Linked DNA regions of Flavivirga spongiicola. The protein of the gene in region 2 binds, or shares a complex with, the protein of the main gene of each other region. Links are inferred from orthologs where the notes say so. Each region holds a gene or a part of one and is shown on either strand. Other genes may lie near its edges.

What was found.
Region 1: rny (region 2) and Q4Q47_RS13160 share a complex: the UniProt entries of both Bacillus subtilis proteins name them as parts of the possible RNA degradosome complex. The link is inferred for Flavivirga spongiicola from one-to-one orthologs.

Annotation. Positions count from the first base shown.
Region 1 is NZ_JAUOEO010000001.1:3,280,899-3,285,269, forward strand. Bases 1,345-4,371 are described here. They hold Q4Q47_RS13160 (polyribonucleotide nucleotidyltransferase), read right to left. Parts: upstream 3,976-4,371; coding sequence 1,714-3,975; downstream 1,345-1,713. Other genes in these bases: Q4Q47_RS13155 (LA_2272 family surface repeat-containing protein), read left to right, coding at 1,345-1,646; rpsO (30S ribosomal protein S15), read right to left, coding at 4,195-4,371. In the rest of the region: Q4Q47_RS13150 (helix-turn-helix domain-containing protein), read right to left, coding at 1-818; more of Q4Q47_RS13155, read left to right, coding at 936-1,344. UniProt on the Bacillus subtilis protein: Involved in mRNA degradation. Catalyzes the phosphorolysis of single-stranded polyribonucleotides processively in the 3'- to 5'-direction. Necessary for competence development in Bacillus subtilis.
Region 2 is NZ_JAUOEO010000002.1:139,880-156,580, reverse strand. What follows is about bases 5,619-8,528. They hold rny (ribonuclease Y), read right to left. Parts: upstream 7,906-8,528; coding sequence 6,331-7,905; downstream 5,619-6,330. Other genes in these bases: Q4Q47_RS20660 (hypothetical protein), read right to left, coding at 8,457-8,528; Q4Q47_RS20665 (cell division protein ZapA), read right to left, coding at 8,148-8,441; xerD (site-specific tyrosine recombinase XerD), read left to right, coding at 5,619-6,201. In the rest of the region: Q4Q47_RS20710 (NAD(P)/FAD-dependent oxidoreductase), read right to left, coding at 1-259; lpdA (dihydrolipoyl dehydrogenase), read left to right, coding at 456-1,832; aroQ (type II 3-dehydroquinate dehydratase), read right to left, coding at 2,008-2,421; Q4Q47_RS20695 (DUF3575 domain-containing protein), read right to left, coding at 2,804-3,355; Q4Q47_RS20690 (porin family protein), read right to left, coding at 3,524-4,054; Q4Q47_RS20685 (porin family protein), read right to left, coding at 4,207-4,719; more of xerD, read left to right, coding at 5,305-5,618; more of Q4Q47_RS20660, read right to left, coding at 8,529-8,747; Q4Q47_RS20655 (M23 family metallopeptidase), read left to right, coding at 8,937-10,622; Q4Q47_RS20650 (TonB-dependent receptor), read left to right, coding at 10,636-13,098; Q4Q47_RS20645 (cysteine desulfurase family protein), read right to left, coding at 13,141-14,283; Q4Q47_RS20640 (hypothetical protein), read left to right, coding at 14,587-15,519; Q4Q47_RS20635 (Smr/MutS family protein), read right to left, coding at 15,512-16,075; Q4Q47_RS20630 (hypothetical protein), read right to left, coding at 16,078-16,272; Q4Q47_RS20625 (T9SS type A sorting domain-containing protein), read left to right, coding at 16,451-16,701. UniProt on the Bacillus subtilis protein: Endoribonuclease that initiates mRNA decay. Initiates the decay of all SAM-dependent riboswitches, such as yitJ riboswitch. Involved in processing of the gapA operon mRNA, it cleaves between cggR and gapA.

The DNA.
Region 1 (4,371 bases), on a different replicon or contig from region 2:
GCCTCATTACATGTATGTTTATCTGCCGTTTTGTAATAAGACAATAAAGTAAAAGGCACATATAGCATTTGAGCATCCGGAGTGCTCACTAAAACATTATTATTCATTAAATGCAACTCATTGTAGTACAGCTTGAATTTAAGATTTTTATTAATTAGTTTAACAGAAATATCTTTGATTAATTGTTTTAATAGTTGACAGATTTGTAAAGCATTTTCCGTTTTTACCTGTCCAGCCTGGTAGTAAAAATGAATCTGCTTTAATGTACTATTAACCGAAGTGATATCCCATATCTCAATGGTATTCAAATTATAATAAAGACTGCCTAATTTTTTTCCAGCTTCAATTAAAGCAGGGCTTGGTGCAAAATTTTCGAAGCTTTTAGTTGCTAATTTTGGATTTAATAATTTGAGCCAAACATAATATTTAAACTGACTTAATTTATCACCATTTAAATTATAAAATAAAGGAATATCTTTTGCTGAATATATAATACGACCTTCCTTTTGTTTTAATAAGGGATAAAGTGAATTGTAAGAATCGTCAAAGTAGCATTGAAGTTCGGATTCTGTTTCGATATGTTTTGTCTTTTCAATTGTCACAAACTCCGCGTTTGTGATTTCAAACAAGCGGTCTAAGGATATGTTATAATATTTAGCCAAAACAATGGTTTCCTCAATAGAGAATTTACTTTTTAAACTCACCCGCCTATGTGCAGCGTCATAGCTAATATCTAAAGCAGTAGAAATAGCTTCAATAGTTGAAGTGCCTTTGGGTAATTCCTGTTTTAAATTCTGAATAAAAACGATCTGATACATTTTCAAATGTATTTGTTATTTGTGATAATCACAAATAATAATATTTTATCTTGCATTTTAAGCAATTAAATATGTGATTATAGCAATAGTTTTGGACTGAATTTAAAAATTATAATTATGAGAAAATTAATATGCATTATTACTATATTATTAGTTAATTTAAGTGTTGTTGGCCAAAACGACTCAATTGTAAACCGAAAATTAAGAGGCCCTATTTGGACAACTCATAGTATGAACACCGATATAGTAGGAGTGTCTTTAGGTGCTTTTCCAACGGATTATAATAATAAACATAAACTTACAAGAACGTTTGGCATTCGAATTGAAATATTTCCTTTATCTCCCTTTTATTTTCTTGCTCCAAGAACACCTATCTCTACAAATGAAGTTGCCTATAAAAAGCATATGGAAAACACTAGTGTGACACAACAAATTTATGGTCTAAATATTTCGACTGGAACTTTTGAAGGTATTGATTCTTATGGTATCTCTTTAACAGGTTTTATGCATTACAGCAGAAAGAATAACGGTGTCTCTATAGCAGGACTTACTAATTCAATTGAAAGAGCAAATGGAATTGTAGCCAGTTTTGGAGGCAATCAAGTTTATCAAGGTAATGGTATTATGATTGCAAGTGTTTGGAATAACGTAGCAAGACGTTTTAATGGTATGCAAATTGCCGCTGAGAATTACATATATGAAAAAGGTAGAGGAGTACAAATTGGTGTTTTTAATAAAGCAAAAAACTTTAGAGGCATTCAATTGGGTATATGGAATAAAAATGACAAGCGCTCATTTCCTATAATTAATTGGCAGTTTAAAAGTTGAGAAAAAAAAACCTCTCAATTTAAATTGAGAGGTTTTAAGTTTGTAGATTATAAAGGTGTTAAATTAATTAACCTTCTTTTTTATCTTCTCTAGGTTTTCTGTCATCACGACGGTTATCACGTCCTCGATTGTCTCTACCTCTGTTATCACGCCCACCTCTGCTATCACGTCCATTACTTTCTCTTGGTGGTCTTGCTACATAACCTTCCGGTTTTGGTAAAATAGCTTTACGAGATACTTTTTCTTTGCGCGTTCTTGAATCAACTCCAAAATACTTCACATCAAAAACGTCTCCCATGTTTACAACGTCAGATACATTTTCTGTACGTTCCCAAGCTAATTCGCTCACGTGTAATAATACTTCATTTCCAGGAGCATCCATGTATTCTACAACGGCTCCAAAATCAAGCATTTTAATAACTTTTACTTCGTAAACGCTACCAACTTCTGGTTTAAACATTAATGAATCTATTTTTGCTAAAACAGCATCGATACCTTCGTTACCAACACCTAGAACTTCAACAATACCTTCTTCGGTAACTGGATCTTCATTAATAACGATCGTTGTTCCTGTTTCTTTTTGTAATTCTTGAATTACTTTTCCACCAGGACCAATTAATGCACCAATAAATTCGTTAGGAATTCTTCTGGTTACCATTTTTGGAGAGTGCGGTTTCACATCTTCTGCAGGAGCAGCGATAGTATCAGTTAATTTGTCTAAAATATGCAAACGACCGTCACGAGCTTGATTTAAAGCATTTACAAGAATTTCATAAGACAATCCTTTTACTTTTATATCCATTTGACAAGCTGTAATACCATCGGCAGTACCAGTTACTTTAAAATCCATATCCCCTAAGTGATCTTCATCACCTAAAATATCAGATAGAACCGCATACTTTCCAGAATCTACATCAGAAATTAATCCCATGGCAATACCAGAAACAGGTTTCTTTAATTGAACACCAGCATCCATAAGTGCCATAGTACCAGAACAAACCGTTGCCATAGAAGACGAACCGTTACTTTCTAATACTTCAGAAACAACACGAACTGTATAAGGGCAATCTTCAGGAACCATACCTTTTAAAGCACGTTGTGCTAAATTACCATGTCCTACTTCACGACGAGATGTCCCACGAATTGGTCTGGCCTCTCCTGTTGAAAAAGGAGGGAAGTTATAATGTAAATAGAAACGTTCTTCTCCTTCAAAAGATGGCATATCTATTTGATTCGCTTCTCTAGATGTTCCTAAAGTAACTGTTGCTAATGCTTGAGTTTCTCCACGAGTAAAGATTGCAGAACCATGAGTTGATGGTAAATAATCAATCTCACACCAAATAGGTCTAATTTCATCAGTCTTACGACCATCTAAACGTAAACCTTCGTTTAAAGTTAAATCTCTAACAGCCGCTTTTTCAGCTTTACTGTAATATTTAGATATTAAACCTCCAATATCTTCTAATTCTTCTTCAGAGAAAGTCGCTTTTATTTCTTCTTTGATTTCTGCAAATGCAGCGCCTCTTTCATGTTTAGCAGAACCTGCTTTTGCTACAGCATATACTTTGTCGTATGCCATATCATGAATTTTTTGAGCTAAATCGGTATCTTCACGTTCAGGTTCGTACTCGCGAACTTCTTTTTTTCCGAATGCTTCAGCTAAAGCAACTTGTGCAGCACATTGTACTTTAATAGCTTCGTGTGCAAATTTGATAGCTTCAGTCATTTCTTCCTCAGAAATCTCATCCATTTCACCTTCAACCATCATTACAGAATCAGCCGAGGCACCAATCATCATATCAATGTCAGACTCTAATAACTGAGAACGTGTTGGGTTGATTACGAATTCGCCGTTTACACGACCAACTCTGGCTTCAGAAATAGCACATTCAAAAGGGAAATCTGATAGTTGAATAGCAGCAGAAGCCGCTAATCCAGCCATGGCATCTGGCATAACATCATCATCATGAGACATTAACTGAATCATCACCTGAGTTTCACTATGATAATCTTTTGGGAATAATGGACGTAAAACACGGTCTACAAGACGCATTGTTAATACTTCACCATCACTAGGTCTTGCTTCTCTTTTAAAGAAACCTCCAGGATAACGTCCTGCCGCAGCAAATTTTTCTCTATAGTCAACTGTTAATGGTAAGAAGTCAACATCTGACTGTTTGTAATTGGAAACAACTGTACACAAAAGCATACATTTTCCAGATTGCACAACAACGCTACCATGCGCTTGTTTTGCTAATTTTCCAGTTTCGATAGAAATTTCTCTACCGTTACCTAGGTCTATGACCTCTCTAAAAACTTGTGGAATCATAAATTTTTTAATTCTAATTAAACAATGGTCGTTGTGTTGTTGTAGTTGTTGTGTGACCAATGAAAAACTATGTGTCCTGAACTCATTTCAGGATCTGCTTAATCATATAATTACGTAATTTATACTCTTCGTCCGAGTTATATTATTTGCGCATCACTTTATTTTTTGGCTAGAGACAGCTGCGCAAAAACAAAAAAGAGGCTGTTAAGCCTCTTTTAATTATTTTCTTAATCCTAATTCTTTTACTATGGCACGATATCTTAAGATATCTTTCTTAGTTAAGTAATCTAGTAAAGCACGACGCTTTCCCACTAATTTTACTAACGAACGCTCTGTATTAAAATCTTTACGATTGTTTTTTAAGTGCTCTGTTAAGTGATTAATTCTGTAAGTGAA
Region 2 (16,701 bases):
CGACTTCCTCAACATCCGCCAATCTAAAATGAAAATTAGGGAAGTCTTTCAATATTTTTCTAATTGGATAAGCTATAGAATCTGGTTCCAGTCCACCAGTAGAAACCTGATATAATAAAGGCTGAAATGTGTGATAGTTATTCTTATCTAATAAAACGACCTGAAGATCTTGCTTCGACAATTTCTTAGCCAAAGCAACCCCCGCAAAGCCACCTCCAATAATAACAATTCGAGGAAAACTTGTTCTTGTTATGTTCATAAGCAGACTCTTAGTCTTTTAATAAGTTTTATCAAATTCGTAATAAAAAAACCAAGCCATTATTAAAACATTGGTTATGCTTATTTTGTATATAAATGCTTGTAATGCAAAGGTAATACAAAGATGTAAATTTTAAAGCTTTCTAAATTCTTTATTCGAATTCGATTTTGTAAATTTGTAGCCTAAAAAATCACACATGAGTAAATACGATATTATTGTTCTTGGTAGCGGCCCAGGGGGCTATGTTACTGCTATTAGAGCGTCACAATTAGGTTTTAAAACTGCTATTATTGAAAAAGAAAATCTTGGTGGTATATGCTTAAATTGGGGTTGTATCCCAACAAAAGCGTTATTAAAATCTGCCCAGGTATTTGAATATCTTAAGCATGCAGGAGATTATGGGCTTACTGTTAAAGATTTCGATAAAGATTTTGATGCCGTTATAAAACGTAGTCGTGGTGTTGCAGATGGCATGAGTAAGGGTATTGAGTTTTTAATGAAAAAAAATAAAATTGACGTTATTAATGGTTTTGGAAAACTTAAACCTGGGAAAAAGGTTGATGTTGACGGAACAGAATATAGCGCTGATAATATAATTATTGCAACAGGCGCTCGATCTCGCGAATTACCAAGTTTACCACAAGACGGGAAAAAGGTAATTGGTTATAGAGAAGCTATGAGTTTACCAAAACAGCCAAAGAAGATGATCGTTGTTGGTTCTGGTGCTATTGGTGTTGAGTTTGCATATTTTTATAATTCTATGGGAACTGAGGTGACCGTTGTTGAATATTTACCTAATGTAGTACCTGTTGAAGACGAGGAGGTTTCTAAGCAATTAGAACGTTCGTTTAAGAAAAGTGGTATAAAAATTATGACTTCTGCCGAAGTGACTTCTGTTGATACTTCTGGAAAAGGTGTCAAAGCTACGGTAAAGACTAAAAAAGGAGAAGAAGTTCTTGAAGCTGACATTATTCTATCTGCTGTTGGTATAAAATCAAATATTGAAAATATTGGACTAGAAGATGTAGGTATCGTTATAGATAGAGACAAGATTATTGTTAACGATTTTTATCAAACTAATATCCCAGGCTATTATGCCATTGGTGATGTGACTCCTGGCCAAGCTTTGGCACATGTCGCTTCTGCTGAGGGTATATTATGTGTTGAAAAATTAGCGGGACAACATGTAGAGGCTTTAGATTATGGAAATATTCCTGGTTGTACCTATTGTTCACCAGAAATTGCCAGTGTAGGTTTAACCGAGAAACAAGCTAAAGAAAAAGGCTTAGATATTAAAGTTGGAAAATTCCCATTCTCAGCTTCTGGTAAAGCCAGTGCAGGTGGAAATAAAGATGGCTTTGTAAAAGTGATTTTTGATGCAAAATATGGAGAATGGCTAGGTTGCCATATGATTGGCGCTGGTGTTACCGACATGATTGCCGAAGCTGTTTTAGGTAGAAAACTAGAAACTACTGGGCACGAAGTGTTAAAAGCAGTACATCCACACCCAACTATGAGTGAAGCTGTTATGGAGGCGGTTGCAGATGCTTATGATGAAGTGATTCATTTATAATGCCCCACCTAGCCTCCCCAAAGGGGGAGGAACTTTCACTCGGTTGAATAGGGCACGATTATAATTATAGTGTAAAATAATAAAAATGCGATTCTTAAACATTTAAGAATCGCATTTTTATTATTATAGTTTTGAGTAAGCGTTCCTCCCCTTCGGGGAGGCTAGGTGGGGCTTTCTAAAAACTCTGAATAGCTAATTCATAACTTTGTAAGCCAAAACCAAGAATAACGCCTCTGGCATTAGGAGAAATATAGGATTGATGTCTAAACTCTTCTCTATTAAAAGTATTTGAGATGTGTACTTCTACCACAGGAGTGTCTATGGCTTTAATCGCATCACCAATGCCGACAGATGTATGTGTATAAGCAGCGGCATTTAAAATAATGCCATCATGGTTAAAACCAACTTCATGTAATTTATCAATGAGCTCTCCTTCAATATTAGATTGAAAATAATCAATCTCTACATGAGTATATTTTTGTTTAACTTGTTCCAAAAACTCAGTAAATGATAAACTTCCATAAATATTAGGTTCTCTTTTTCCTAGCAAGTTTAGATTTGGACCGTTAATTATTATCAATTTCTTCATGAAGTAAAAATAATAAAAAATTTCTTGAAACGAACTATCCTCAAAGCAAGGTTATAGAGGTATTTCGCTTGTTTTATACCCAATCAAGTTGAGCACAGGTTTTTATTTTTCTGGTCAAAAAATCGAAATTCTTTTATTTAGATTACTCATGCATTTTATTTCATTAAATAGAAAATCGTGAATGCTTTGCATTTCCCGTTTTATTCATTGCTTTCTATTTTAGAATAATGAATTCATGACGGGAATGACAATTTCTACGGAAACCCTGCCTTTGCCGGCAGGCAGGCTCGAGGCTCCGCCTCAGGGAATTCTTTTCGATTAAAAAATTGGGCATAAAAAAACCGAAGTATTAAGCTTCGGTTTTTTATACTCATTTTGTTTACTACCAGGCATAACCCAAACCAAACCCAAAAGTTGGTAACGTTCCACTAGCTTTAAATAAATCTTGTGTTGATGTTGATGTACCATCTGTAAAATCATAGTCAAATGACTTATAACTAGCTCCGATATTTAAATCTAAAGAGAATCCACTATCCCAAACCCATTGGTGTCCAACTTTTAAACCACCACCAATGGCAGTAAAGTCAAACTCTTCATCATTAGAACCACCACCAAAGAAACCATCTTCAATTTCTGTTTTACCATTTTGATATGAAACAACAGCGCCTCCATACCATCCATCAAGTACATCGTCAAAATAATATCTGTACTGAAGCCCAGCTCCAAATGAAGAATATTTTATATCTCCAAGTTTAAAACCTCCAATAGCGGCACTAATGATACCAGAAGTGTGTTCACCTAAAACTCTCTCATAAGAGACCAGGTCCGTACCTCCTAAAACAGCTAAAGGGTTCACTTTGATTACATTCTCCTGAGCATTAACGTTTGATAATGTAAATACTGCAATAGCAGCACATAATAATAATTTTTTCATAATAGATTTTAGTTTTATTGATTTGCAGGTTGAAATCAAAATTGGTGCCACAAATGTTAAATAAAACATAAGATATTAAGTGTTTTTTTCTTACCAATTGATTGCCAGATTTATAACCTAAAAAAAAAGAAGCCTATTGGCTCCTTAATAAACAATATGCAGTAAGTTCTATTTAAACCTATATCCTAAACCAACAAAAAGACTACTTAATTTTCTGGTAATTCCACTAGGTGCATCTTCAATTAAATTAGCTAAACCAAAATTATATCTAGCTTCTACAAATAGCCCATCCACACTCCTATTAATATAAATATCGTAAGCAGCACCTATTTCAATTCCGTAATTAAAAGACTTAAATCCATCATTAACATCAAGTAAGTAACCAAAACTTGGGCCTGCAAGTATATTAAACACATCAGACACTTCATATTTAACCATAAGTGGAATACTTATCTGATTTAAGTCTTCTACTGCAATATAAAGTAGTTCAGGTCTAAAAGTAAGCCCATCAAAAACTCCAATCTCTGCAAACCCACCTACATAAAATCCGGTTTCAGAATTTGTTATACTGAACGTTTGATTTTTAACTTTTAATGACGCAAAACTTACGCCTGCTTTTCCTCCAAATTGAATTTCTTGAGCATTTATGTTTAACAGCCCAAATAATACAATAACAGTACATAATAATGTTCTTTTCATAATAAATTTGGTTTAATTGATTTTTAATTTGAATATAACTAACGTAGATATTTTAATTAAGTTTTATATTACTTAGTTATTTCTATAATTTATAGCATAAAAAAGGAAGCCGTTTAGGGCTTCCTTTAAATAATATATAGTTTATTTTCTAATTAGAATCTATATCCTAAACCAACAAAAAATCCGCTTAATTTAGTAGAAGTTCCGCTAGGCGCATTTTCAATTAAATTAGCTAAACCAATATTGTATCTGGCTTCAACAAATAGTTCTTCAGTAATATCATAAGCAGCTCCTGCTTCAATACCGTAATTAAAAGACTTTACTCCATCAGCAGTATCAAGTAAAATACCTAAAGCTGGTCCGGCAAGTACATCTAATTTTTCAGAGACTCCAAATTTCGCCATAAGTGGAATAGCTATTTGATCTAAATTGTCTACTGCAACATAAAGAACTTCTGGTTGAAAACTAAAAGCATCTGAAATTCCAATTTCAGCAAAAGCACCTACATAAAATCCCGTCTCAGAAACGGTAACACTGACTATTCCTCCTTTTAATTTTTGTGATGCAGCATCAATACCTGCTTTAACACCAAATTTTGTTTCTTGAGCATTCATGCTTGATAATCCAAATACTGCAACAGCAGCACAAAGTAGTAATTTCTTCATAAGATAAAATTGTTTTTAATTTTTGATTGGGACAAATAAAACTCATTTTTATTTATCGTAAAAAGAAATTTGTAAAAAAACAGTGTTTAGACGATTTAATATGCTTTTTATCGGATTTACAAGAATATGCGTATTTTTATTTTTACAAATTATGAAGTAATAAACTTACGAAATTACTATGATTCGGGTATAAGAAAAAGAAAAATCATCTATAAATATGCTTTTTTAGGCAAACAAAATAAAAAGGAAATGTTTAGTTCCTTCTTTATTACTCATTAGTATTTAATCTAAAATTAAAATAATTAGTGTGACCTGTTTAGACACCTACATCAAACATCTCTAATATATATCCCAAATCAACAGTTATTGCAAAAGTGATCAAATCTCCAACATTACCAATAGGAATACCTTCATTGATAATTGCTTTAAAATGGTTTTTGACAATTTACACTGTCAACAAAATAATAAATTTATTTAACATCCATCAAAAAGACTGATAATGATATGATTAAACAAAAATGCATGTAATTCTTTATTCAATTTACAAAAGTAGAAATCCAAAGATTTACTTTATTTTTACAAAATATGAAATGGGAGCACGCACTTAAAGACTATAAATTGTATCTAAAAATTGAGAGAGGTCTATCAGAAAATTCCATAGAAAACTATTCACGTGATGTTAAAAAGCTAATTAACTATTTAGAAAATCATGAGATCAGTGAATCTCCAATTACGATTACTAAAGAAGTAGTTCAGGGGTTTATATATGAAGTAGCTAAAAGCGTCAATGCTCGTTCACAATCGCGCTTAATTTCTGGTTTACGCAGTTTTTTTAGCTATTTAATCTTTGAGGATTATATGACTTCTAACCCCTTAGAACTTATTGAATCACCAAAAATTGGTAGAAAGTTACCTGATACGTTAAGTGAAGAAGAAATTGATATTATTATAAATGCTATAGATTTAAGTAAACCTGAAGGAGAACGCAATCGTGCTATGTTAGAAACACTTTATGGGTGTGGGTTGCGAGTCAGCGAGCTCATTAATCTTAAGATTTCTGATTTGTTTTTTGATGAAGGCTTTATAAAAGTTACTGGTAAAGGTGACAAACAACGCTTTGTGCCAATTATAGATATCACTCAAAAATATATTAACATATATAGAAAAGAAATCCGAAATCATTTAAATATTCAAGCTGGCTACGAAGACACACTCTTTTTAAACAGAAGAGGCAAACAACTTACCAGAGCAATGATTTTTACCATTATTAAGCGTTTGGCAGAGAAAATCGGACTCAAAAAAAATATCTCTCCACATACTTTCAGACATTCGTTTGCTACTCATTTATTACAAAATGATGCAGATCTCAGGTCTATACAATTAATGCTTGGCCATGAAAGTATAACCACTACCGAAATATATGTACATTTAGATAAAAGTCACTTAACCGAGGTGGTAGAAAAGTATCATCCTAGGAAATAGTTGTTGGCTGTTAGCTGTTGGCAAGAATAAAAAACCCAGCTTCTGCTGGATTTTTTATTCTTAAATATAATGTACTATTATAATCTATTTAGGTATTGTTCATGAGATTCCTGTTTTCACAGGAATACATTACTTAGCAATATTAACTGCTCTGGTTTCTCTAATTACAGTTACTTTAACTTGACCTGGATAGGTCATATCTGTTTGCACCTTTTGTGATATACTGAACGATAAATCTGCTGCTTTTTGATCATCTACTTTTTCACTTTCAACAATAACCCTCAATTCTCTACCTGCTTGAATAGCATAAGCTTTTTTAACTCCTGTAAAACCAAAAGCAATATCTTCTAAATCTTTTAAACGTTGAATATAACTATCGAGTACTTGACGACGTGCTCCAGGACGCGCTCCAGAAATGGCATCACAAACTTGTATAATTGGAGCTAATAAAGATTTCATTTCAATTTCATCATGATGCGCTCCAATAGCGTTACATACATCTGCTTTTTCACCAAATTTTTCAGCCCATTGCATCCCAAGAATAGCGTGTGGTGTTTCCATATCTGCTTCCGCATCTGGCACTTTTCCGATATCATGTAATAATCCAGCGCGTTTAGCAAGTTTTGGGTTGAGTCCTAATTCTGCTGCCATAACACCACAAAGTTTTGCAACTTCACGTGAGTGCTGTAACAAGTTTTGGCCATAAGAGGAACGGTATTTCATACGTCCCACCATCTTAATAAGCTCTGGGTTCAAATTATGTATCCCAAGATCAATTACTGTACGTTTTCCAACTTCAATAATTTCTTGTTCTATTTGTTTTTGAGTTTTCTTTACAATCTCTTCAATACGTGCAGGGTGAATTCTACCGTCAGTGACTAATTTATGTAATGACAAACGTGCAATTTCTCTTCTTACAGAATCAAAGCATGATAGTATAATAGCTTCTGGTGTATCGTCAACTATAATCTCAACACCTGTTGCAGCTTCAATAGCACGAATGTTCCGACCTTCTCTACCAATAATACGCCCTTTAACATCATCCGATTCTATATTGAATACAGACACACAGTTATCAACAGCTTCTTCTGTTCCTATACGTTGTATGGTATTTATAATAACTTTTTTTGCTTCTTGTTCTGCCGTTAATTTAGCCTCTTCTAAAGAGCTTTGAATGTAAGCCATGGCATCATTTTTAGCTTCACCTTTTAAAGACTCTACTAATTGTTCTTTAGCTTCTTCTGCAGAAAGGCTCGAAATGACCTCTAATTGTTGCACTTGATTTTTATGAAGCTTATCAAGTTCCTCTTGTCTTTTTTCAAGAACATCAAGTCTATGATTATAGCCCTTTATTTTACCGTCTAAACTTTCATTAAGTTTTTTCCCTTTTGAAAGTTCGTTTGATATTTGCGATTCTTTATCACGTGTACGTTTTTCGGCTTCGGCCATTTTCTTATCTCTAGATAAGATAACTTTTTCATGCTCAGACTTGAGCTCTATAAATTTTTCTTTGGCTTGAAGAATTTTATCTTTTTTAAGCCTTTCTCCTTCACTTTTAGCCTCTTTTAGAATTAGATCTGCATTTTTCTTTGCTTCTTTTACAAGTTTAGAAGCATTATTTTTTTCAAGCCTCTTTGTTATAATAAAACCTATGATGAGTCCTAAAATAACACCTCCTACTGCATATATAATTGAGTTGTCCATTGTATTTAGTTAGTTTTTGTATATAAAAAAGCCTACACTGGTATAAAGTTTTGTATAAACCCCTTAAAAACAAGTTTAGGGCTAACAAGCTGATCAAGGGTCTGCTCAAGTATCTAAAATAAATCAGTACTAGCAGCATGCTTTTACAACTTAAACTCACCCTTTTTAAAGAATTAACGTTGAGTTTATCAAAAAAAATAACCAATGTAGGCAGTAACTTTTTAGTTTATTTTAAAGAACGTTTAAGAGATCAAATAAGAATGTAATAAATCATTAAGCGCATTTAGCTTATCTTCTACATGCTCATTTACATTATCTTTATTAATTGAATCCTGTTCTACTTGAGATGCAAATTGTAACGCGCACATGGCCAATACATCTTGTTTATCTCTAACAGAATAACTTTGCTCAAATTGCTTTATCATCGCTTCAATGTTCTTAGCCGCTTTACGCAATCCTTCTTCTTGATTTGCTTCAATCGTTAAAGGATATACTCTATTAGCTATAGATAGCTTTATTTTAAGCTTTTCTGGCATTGAATTTATGTTACACTAATCTGAGAGTTGAGCAATACAATAGTCTATTTCTCTTATTAGTGCGTTTATTTTAAGCTTAGTTTCTCTTTTATTATCGTCACTACCAAGTATTGTATTTGCTAATTTTAAAGCCTCAAATTTCTCTTCCCAACTTGCAATATGCAATTTTTGGTTTTGAATTTCTTTTTTCGAAACTTCCAATTCTTCGTTTAATTTGGAATTAGCAAGTTTTAAAAGCTCTAATTTGTGTAATACTTTACTAATTTTGTTTTCTAAAGAATCTACAATATCTTCAATATTACTCATTTACAAATTTCAATACTTATAACACAAAGTTAACATACCTGTCCATAAATTACAATTGTTTTCTCATAAAATTTTAAAATCTATTGATATTACTCATAAATCAGAAGAATGGATTCAACAATGGTTCGATTATTGTTTTATTCTTTGCATATTCATTTCAAATTAATATTTTAGCCATTATACTTTTATATGCGATTCATACTGTCCCTTTTTTTTATATCCACTTTTTTTTTAAATGCTCAAAATAATTACCCACAAGATTATTTTGATAGTCCTTTAGAGGTTCCTTTAATATTATCCGGTACGTTTGCCGAATTACGTTCCAATCATTTTCATTCTGGTTTAGATATAAAAACACAACAACGCACTGGTTTAAAAGTAAAAGCATCTGCTAATGGCTATGTAAGCCGAATAAAAGTTTCTCATTATGGTTACGGAAAAGCATTGTACATAACACACCCAAATGGCTACACAACTGTTTATGCACATTTACAGAAATTCGCCCCGGATATTCAAGCGTATATTAAAAAACATCAATATGAAAAAGAAACGTATGAGGTTGAATTATTTCCTAGTGCAGAAATTTTACCAATAACAAAAAATAGTCTTATAGCTTATAGCGGAAATTCGGGAGGTTCAGGAGGTCCACATTTACATTATGAAATTCGCGACAAAATGGAACATCCCATCAACCCTATGCTTTTTGGTATTGATATAAAAGATTCTACAAACCCTATAATAAAATCGATTTATGCATATCCTTTGGATAAGAATTCGTTTATAAACAAATCTAATACCAAACAAAAACTACACTTAATTCCACTAAAAAATGGCGATTATACAATAAAAAATATTGAAGCTTATGGAAATATTGGTTTTGGTATTGAAACCATAGACAGGCAGGATCTGGCAGCGAACTCTAATGGCGTATACAACATTCAAACCTTTTTAAATGGTAGAAGAAACTTTGAATTAGATTTTAGAAAGTTTTCATTTGGTGAAACTAAGCACATCAACCAGCTTATTGATTATGAGCATTATGCTACAAAAAAAAAACGGATTCAAAAATTATTTAAAAAAAATACCCCATTAAGTTTATATAAATCTATAATAAATAATGGCTATTTACCTATACAAGATAGCACATATTCAGTTTATAAAATTAGAGTTGCCGATTATAAAAACAATGAAGCATGGGTCACTATAAATATAAAAGGGTCTAAAAATGGCATTTCTGAACCACAAAAAAAACAAACAACACCTTATCATATAAAAGCTAATAAAGCGACTAGTTTAAAAGAGGAAAAAGTTTCTGTTGATTTTTACAAGGACACTTTTTATGATGATTTTTATATGGACTTTGAAGTGAAAAACGATACACTTACTTTACATAAAAATGTTATAGCTGCTAAGAAAAGATTCAATATAACTTATGATGTAAGCTCATACACTAATGAAGATAAATCTAAATTATACATAGCACGTTTATTGGGTTATAAAAAACAACCTGCTTATACATCTACTAAAAGAGAAGGAGATCTTTTAATAGCAAGAACAAAAACTCTTGGTACTTTCACTCTTGCTTCAGATACAATAAAACCTACTATTACCCCTGTTAATTTTAAAAGCGGTCAATGGTTAAGTAAATATCGTTACTTAAAAATTAAAATTGATGATAAACAGTCCGGAATTTCTAAATATAGAGCCACGATAAATGGTAAATGGATTTTAATGGAGTACGATTATAAAACAAAAATACTTACTCATGATTTTAATGATGGTATAATTACAGACACAAAGAATAATTTAAAAGTAATAGTTACCGATAATGTAGGAAATAATTCTACTTTTGAAACGTTATTTTACAGAAAATAAACTTTAAACTCTTTTGAAAGCAAAACTATTACGAACCTCTATTTTATTTTTTTTCATAATTACGATTAGTTACTCGCAAACAGCAACAATTAAAGGAGTGATATTAGATGAAAATAATCGTCCTGTTGAAAAAGTAAACATTAATGCAGGTACTAGTGGCGCCATAACGAACTCAAATGGTTTTTATATTTTTAAAATCAAAGCAAACCAAGATGTTATTATAGAGTTTACGCATCTTTCACATAAAAAAATTGTCAGTACCTTTCATTTAAAAAGCGGAGAAGAATACGAGTTCAACCCAGTGATGAGCACCTCTATTGAGCAAATAGCGACTGTTATTGTAACAAACAACAGACGCAAAGAAGTTGAAGGTATTGTTACTTTAAAGCCCGAAACCATTAGAAAAATTCCCGGGGCCAACGCTGGAGTAGAAAATTTATTATTAACACTCCCGGGAGTAAGTAATAATAACGAATTAAGCACACAATACTCAGTACGTGGTGGTAATTACGACGAAAACTTAGTATACGTTAACGATATAGAAGTTTATCGTCCCTTTTTAGTGCGTTCAGGGCAACAAGAAGGTTTGAGTTTTGTAAATACAGATTTAGTGCAAAACGTCGATTTTTCTGCTGGAGGATTTCAGGCGAAATATGGAGACAAGCTTTCTTCTGTACTTGATATTACGTACAAAACACCATATCAATTTGAAGTAAATACAGATTTAAGTTTATTAGGGGGCAGCCTTTCTGTTGAAAATATAAGTAAAGATTCAAAATTTACTGGAATTACGGGAATTCGTTATCGTGATAATAGTTTATTGGTAAATGCGAAAGAAACTGAAACCAATTTCAATCCTACTTTTGCAGACGCTCAAGCCTATTTTACTTATAAGTTTTCAAATAAATTTCATTTAAGTTTTTTAGGAAATGCTTCAATAAACAAATACAATTATGAGCCACAAACAAGACAAACTAATTTTGGAACCTTAAGTGATCCCATTGCCCTATTAGTATTTTACGAAGGCCAGGAAAAAGATCGCTACCAAACTTATTTTGGTGCTTTTAAAGGAACTTATTTTGCAAATGACCATGTAACTCTTAAGCTAATTGCCTCTACTTATCATACCACAGAAGAAGAGTATTTTGATATTTTAGCACAATACAGATTAGGAGAAGTAAACACAAATATCGGTGACGAAAACCTAGGCGAAGTTGAATTTAGTCAAGGTATTGGCGGTCAGCTTAATCATGGACGGAATGATTTAGATGCTCTAATAACAAACATAGAACATAAAGGTGATTTTAATATTAATGATCATAGAATTGAATGGTCTGTAAAATATACAAATGAAGATATTCGTGATCGCTTAATTGAATGGGAGATTATTGATTCTGCAGGATTCTCAATTAGACCCCCTAAAACAATCCCTACAAACGAACAACCATATATACCTTATAATGGTCCACTAGAAGCATTTCAAAACGTAAGAACTACTAACAACACACAGATAAATAGATTACAGGCTTACGCGCAATGGAGCAAACGTTCAAAAATAGGAACAAATGACGTTTGGTACAATGCAGGAGTTAGAGTGCACAACTGGCGTGTTAAAGATCATGGTGTTTCATCATCAAATCAAACAGTATTTAGCCCTAGAGCACAATTTGCTATCAAACCATATTGGGAAAAAGATATGCTTTTTAGAGTTGCAGGTGGTTTGTATTATCAACCACCTTTTTATAGAGAGCTTCGTGATGCTAGTGGTAATGTACAGTCTAATGTAAAGGCACAGCAATCATTTCATTTAGTATTAGGTAACGACTATAGTTTTAAAATGTGGGATAGACCCTTTAAACTAACTACTGAGGCTTATTATAAAAATTTGACAGATGTAAACCCTTATACTGTAGAAAATGTGCGTATCCGCTATAGAGCAAGTAACAATGCCAAAGCTTATGCTTATGGATTGGATATGCGATTAAATGGTGAGTTTGTTCCAGGCACTGAATCATGGTTTAGTTTTGGATATTTAAAAACAGAAGAAAATATAGATAATAGAGGATATATATCGAGACCAACAGACCAACGTTTAAAATTTGCTGCCTTATTTCAAGATTATGTACCAAACGTGCCAAGCATGAAAATGTATTTGAACCTGGTTTATAATACGGGTTTACCAGGAGGATCTCCCAGTTATGCAGATCCTTACGAATACCAAAACAGATTACCTGCATACAAACGTGCCGATTTAGGTTTACAGTTTGTACTTGTTGATGCAAAAAAGCAATTTAACAATGGTTGGAAAAAACCTTTTAAAGAGCTGTCTTTCGGATTTGAAATTTACAATATGTTTGATGTACAAAACTCTATTACCAATACCTGGGTAAGAGATGTATACACTAAACGTCAATATGCCATACCTAATTATTTAACACCTAGGGTTTTTAATGTAAGGACGACCATGAAGTTTTAAAAAGAACGAGGTGACATGCGACATTTTACACTCAAATTGGTCCTATTCAACAAATTCTTTTAAAACTTCAACCACGTAATCTACTTCTTCCATTGTATTATATATACTAAACGAAAAACGAATGGAGGGTTTAAGTAAATCTGCATCACTTAAAATTTCAGTCAGGACATGCGAATTTTGGGAGCTACCACTTTGACAAGCACTACCTTTAGAACATGCTATTCCCTTTAAATCTAATTGAAATAATAAAATAGCAGCCTTTTTTGGGGGTATCGGTAAGCAAATATTAACAAGTGTATAGGTGCTCATATCTAAATCCCCGGAGCAACCGTTAAAGATTGCTTTAGGTATATCTTTTGCTATCTTATCAATAAAATATTGTTTTAAGCTCTTAATATAGTCAGCTTCTTTGTTTAAATTGTTAAGGGTGCTTTTTAATGCTACCTCTATACCAGTAATATTATGTACACTTTCCGTTCCTGCTCTAAGTCCTCGCTCCTGTTCCCCTCCTAAAATTAGAGGTTGCAAACCCGAGTTCTTCCTAATAAATGCAAACCCCACTCCCTTTGGTCCATGAAACTTATGAGCACTTGCTGCTAAAAAATCAACTTGTACCTCTTGTAAATCTATTTTATAATGCCCGACAGATTGCACAGCATCGCTATGAAATAAAACATGATTAGCCTTACACAAATTGGCAACGCGCTCAATATCCAAAATATTACCTATTTCGTTATTTATATGCATCAAACTGACAAGTGTTTTACTTTCTGTTTGTAACAAAGCTTCTAAATGCAAATAATCAATATGACCATTAGTTTCAAGATTAACATAACTAACCGATATACCATACTCATTTTTAAGTTGTTCTATGGTATGCAAAACTGCATGATGCTCAATTTTTGAAGTAACAATATGTTTAACTCCTAAATCTCTAACGGCACTTCTCAATACTAAATTATCTGCTTCAGTACCGCCAGAAGTAAACACTATTTCTCCAGCAGACACATTTAAATAACTCGCAATTGTTTTTCTTGATTGTTCAATTAATGACTTAGAAGATCTTCCAAAACTATGCGATGACGAAGCATTTCCATAGTTTTCCCTCATAACTTCTGTAATAGAAGTTATCACCTCGTCTCTTATTTGAGTGGTCGCAGCATTATCAAAATATACATGCTTCATAAATAAAGATATTTTATTAATTCAATACAAAAGCCTTAACAAAATCTGTTAGCCAATAATTTTTAAAATTCTGAAGCTTGCTTCAGGGACTAGATCCAAAGATCCCGCTAGATACTGAAACAAGTTCAGCACATGAAGCGGGATTAGTCAACTACCAATTTTGAAGACATTACTACGCAATTTTTCAAAATGGAGTTTCACTAATAAACTTTCAAGGTTCAAAAATACTTGAAATAAAATTATTATCAATAAGCTACGTTATAAATAACAATTCGTTTATTTTTGTCCTAAAACCCAAAATCAATGCGTAAATTATTTTTAGTTTTAATATCTATATGTTTATTAAATGTATTCTCTTGTGACGATGGTGATGTTATTACTGTTGAATTGGACTTTGGAGAAACTTTTAAAGCTTGCGGAACGACAGATTTAGTCTTTTATAAAACTAAAGATGATCCGTCTGAATCTTTATCTTTAAAAGTTGCTGGGCTTACTCTTAATGAAATTCTTGAAGTTGATGAAGTCACTAAAATTTATGAAAAAGAGGTCGATCTAAGCAGCACCAATCCATTCAATTATAGAACTTATAGTAACACCAGTTTACCTAATAGCGGTTTGTTTTGTAGCGACGTTCCTCTTTCTGATATAACTATTATTCAAGATATTGAAAGTACTAGTGGTAATGCTTTAATTAAAACGACCTTAATGGAGGATGACAATGATGGTATTCCTGCCGAATTAGAGGACATAAATAGTAATGGAAATTTAGAAGATGATGATACAGATAATGACGGTATACCCAATTATATTGACGCTGACGATGATGGTGATAACATTTTAACAAAGGATGAAGCTCCAGACCCAAATGATGATGGTGATCTAAGTGATGCACAAGACACCGATGGGAATGGTACTCCCGATTATTTAGATAAAGACGATGATGGTGATGGTGTTGATACCCGTGATGAAGAAAATGACTCTCAAGATAAAAATCCTGCTAACGATATTACCAATAGTGATGTGGGTGCTGATTATTTAAATCCAGATGTGGCTAGTACTGTAACAGCTACGGAATACAGAGATCATAATATTTCTCAAACTTATACGGTAACGCTTACTATTTCTAATTTTGATTTAACATTAATATCTTTAGATGTATTTGATTTTGGCATTTTGGATAGTAGCTTAATACCCAGTGACAAGAAAACAAGAAAAGGAACACCCGTTTTTAATTAGGCGCTACATTCTGGTAAATATATACCTCAGTAGCTCCTAATCCATATTTCTGGTAATTGGCCTCATAGAATTTCACATTATTATAGCGTCCAAATAAATATTCTAATTCTACTTTTAAAACGCCTTCACCGACACCGTGAATAAACACCATCTTTTGAATACGCTTAGCTATGGCAAAATCTAATTGACGCTTAGCCGTATCTAATTGCAGTGTCAATATATCGAATTTAGACATGCTTTTTGGTGACCTAACTAATTGATTAATATGTAAATCAACCTCCATAGTAGGCTCATATCTATCTTTTGCTCTCGTTTTAATTTGCTTCCTTTTTGAGAGCTGTTCTTTTTCTGAAACAATATCACTAATCGTTTTTTGCGAAAACAGTTCTTTTTTAAATGTATTACTTTCTTTATTTGTAACTAGTTCATCACTTTCAAAATCCAATAAAAAACCGTCTGTTGTTTCAACTGAGATGGTGTTCCCTGAAATTTGTTTTATAACCCCAGACAAATCTTCATCTATAACCAAAACAAAGTCACCTAATTTAAAAGACATAACTAGTCGTTTTCAGAATTATCAACTTCTTCTTCTCTATCCTGCTTACTTGGTATGCCTCTAGATATTCTATAAACTCCAATCATAAGTATAACAATACCTCCTATTAAAATATATTCATTTTGCTCCGTATCAGATTTTGCATATATGGCAACAATAGCTCCTAAAATGATTAATATATAATTAAAATACTTCATTAGTAATATGTCTTTTTACAGTCTGCAAATTACATTAAAAATTAGATTTTAAATAATCATTTCATCGTGATTATTTAAAGATTATTCCGCTTAAAAGCGTTTTATATCGATGAAATAACAATTTTTATAAAAAAATATATATATTTGCTATCCCAAATGTACATAACCTATTTAAGCCATGTTTAGTAGATCTGTTTTTTTTCTTCTATTAATAAGCAATTTTTCATTCTCACAATTATCAGTAAGAAATGATGCTTATGTTTTTATAAATGATGAAGTTGTCTTTGTTGAAGATGATATTAATCTAAATGAAACTAACAGCAGCATGTATCTGCGCAATGAGGCACAAGTGATTCAAGGTACCGGTGTGACCGGAAACTCCGGTGTTGGTGAACTAAGTGTTTATCAGGAAGGCAATGTAGGCGAATA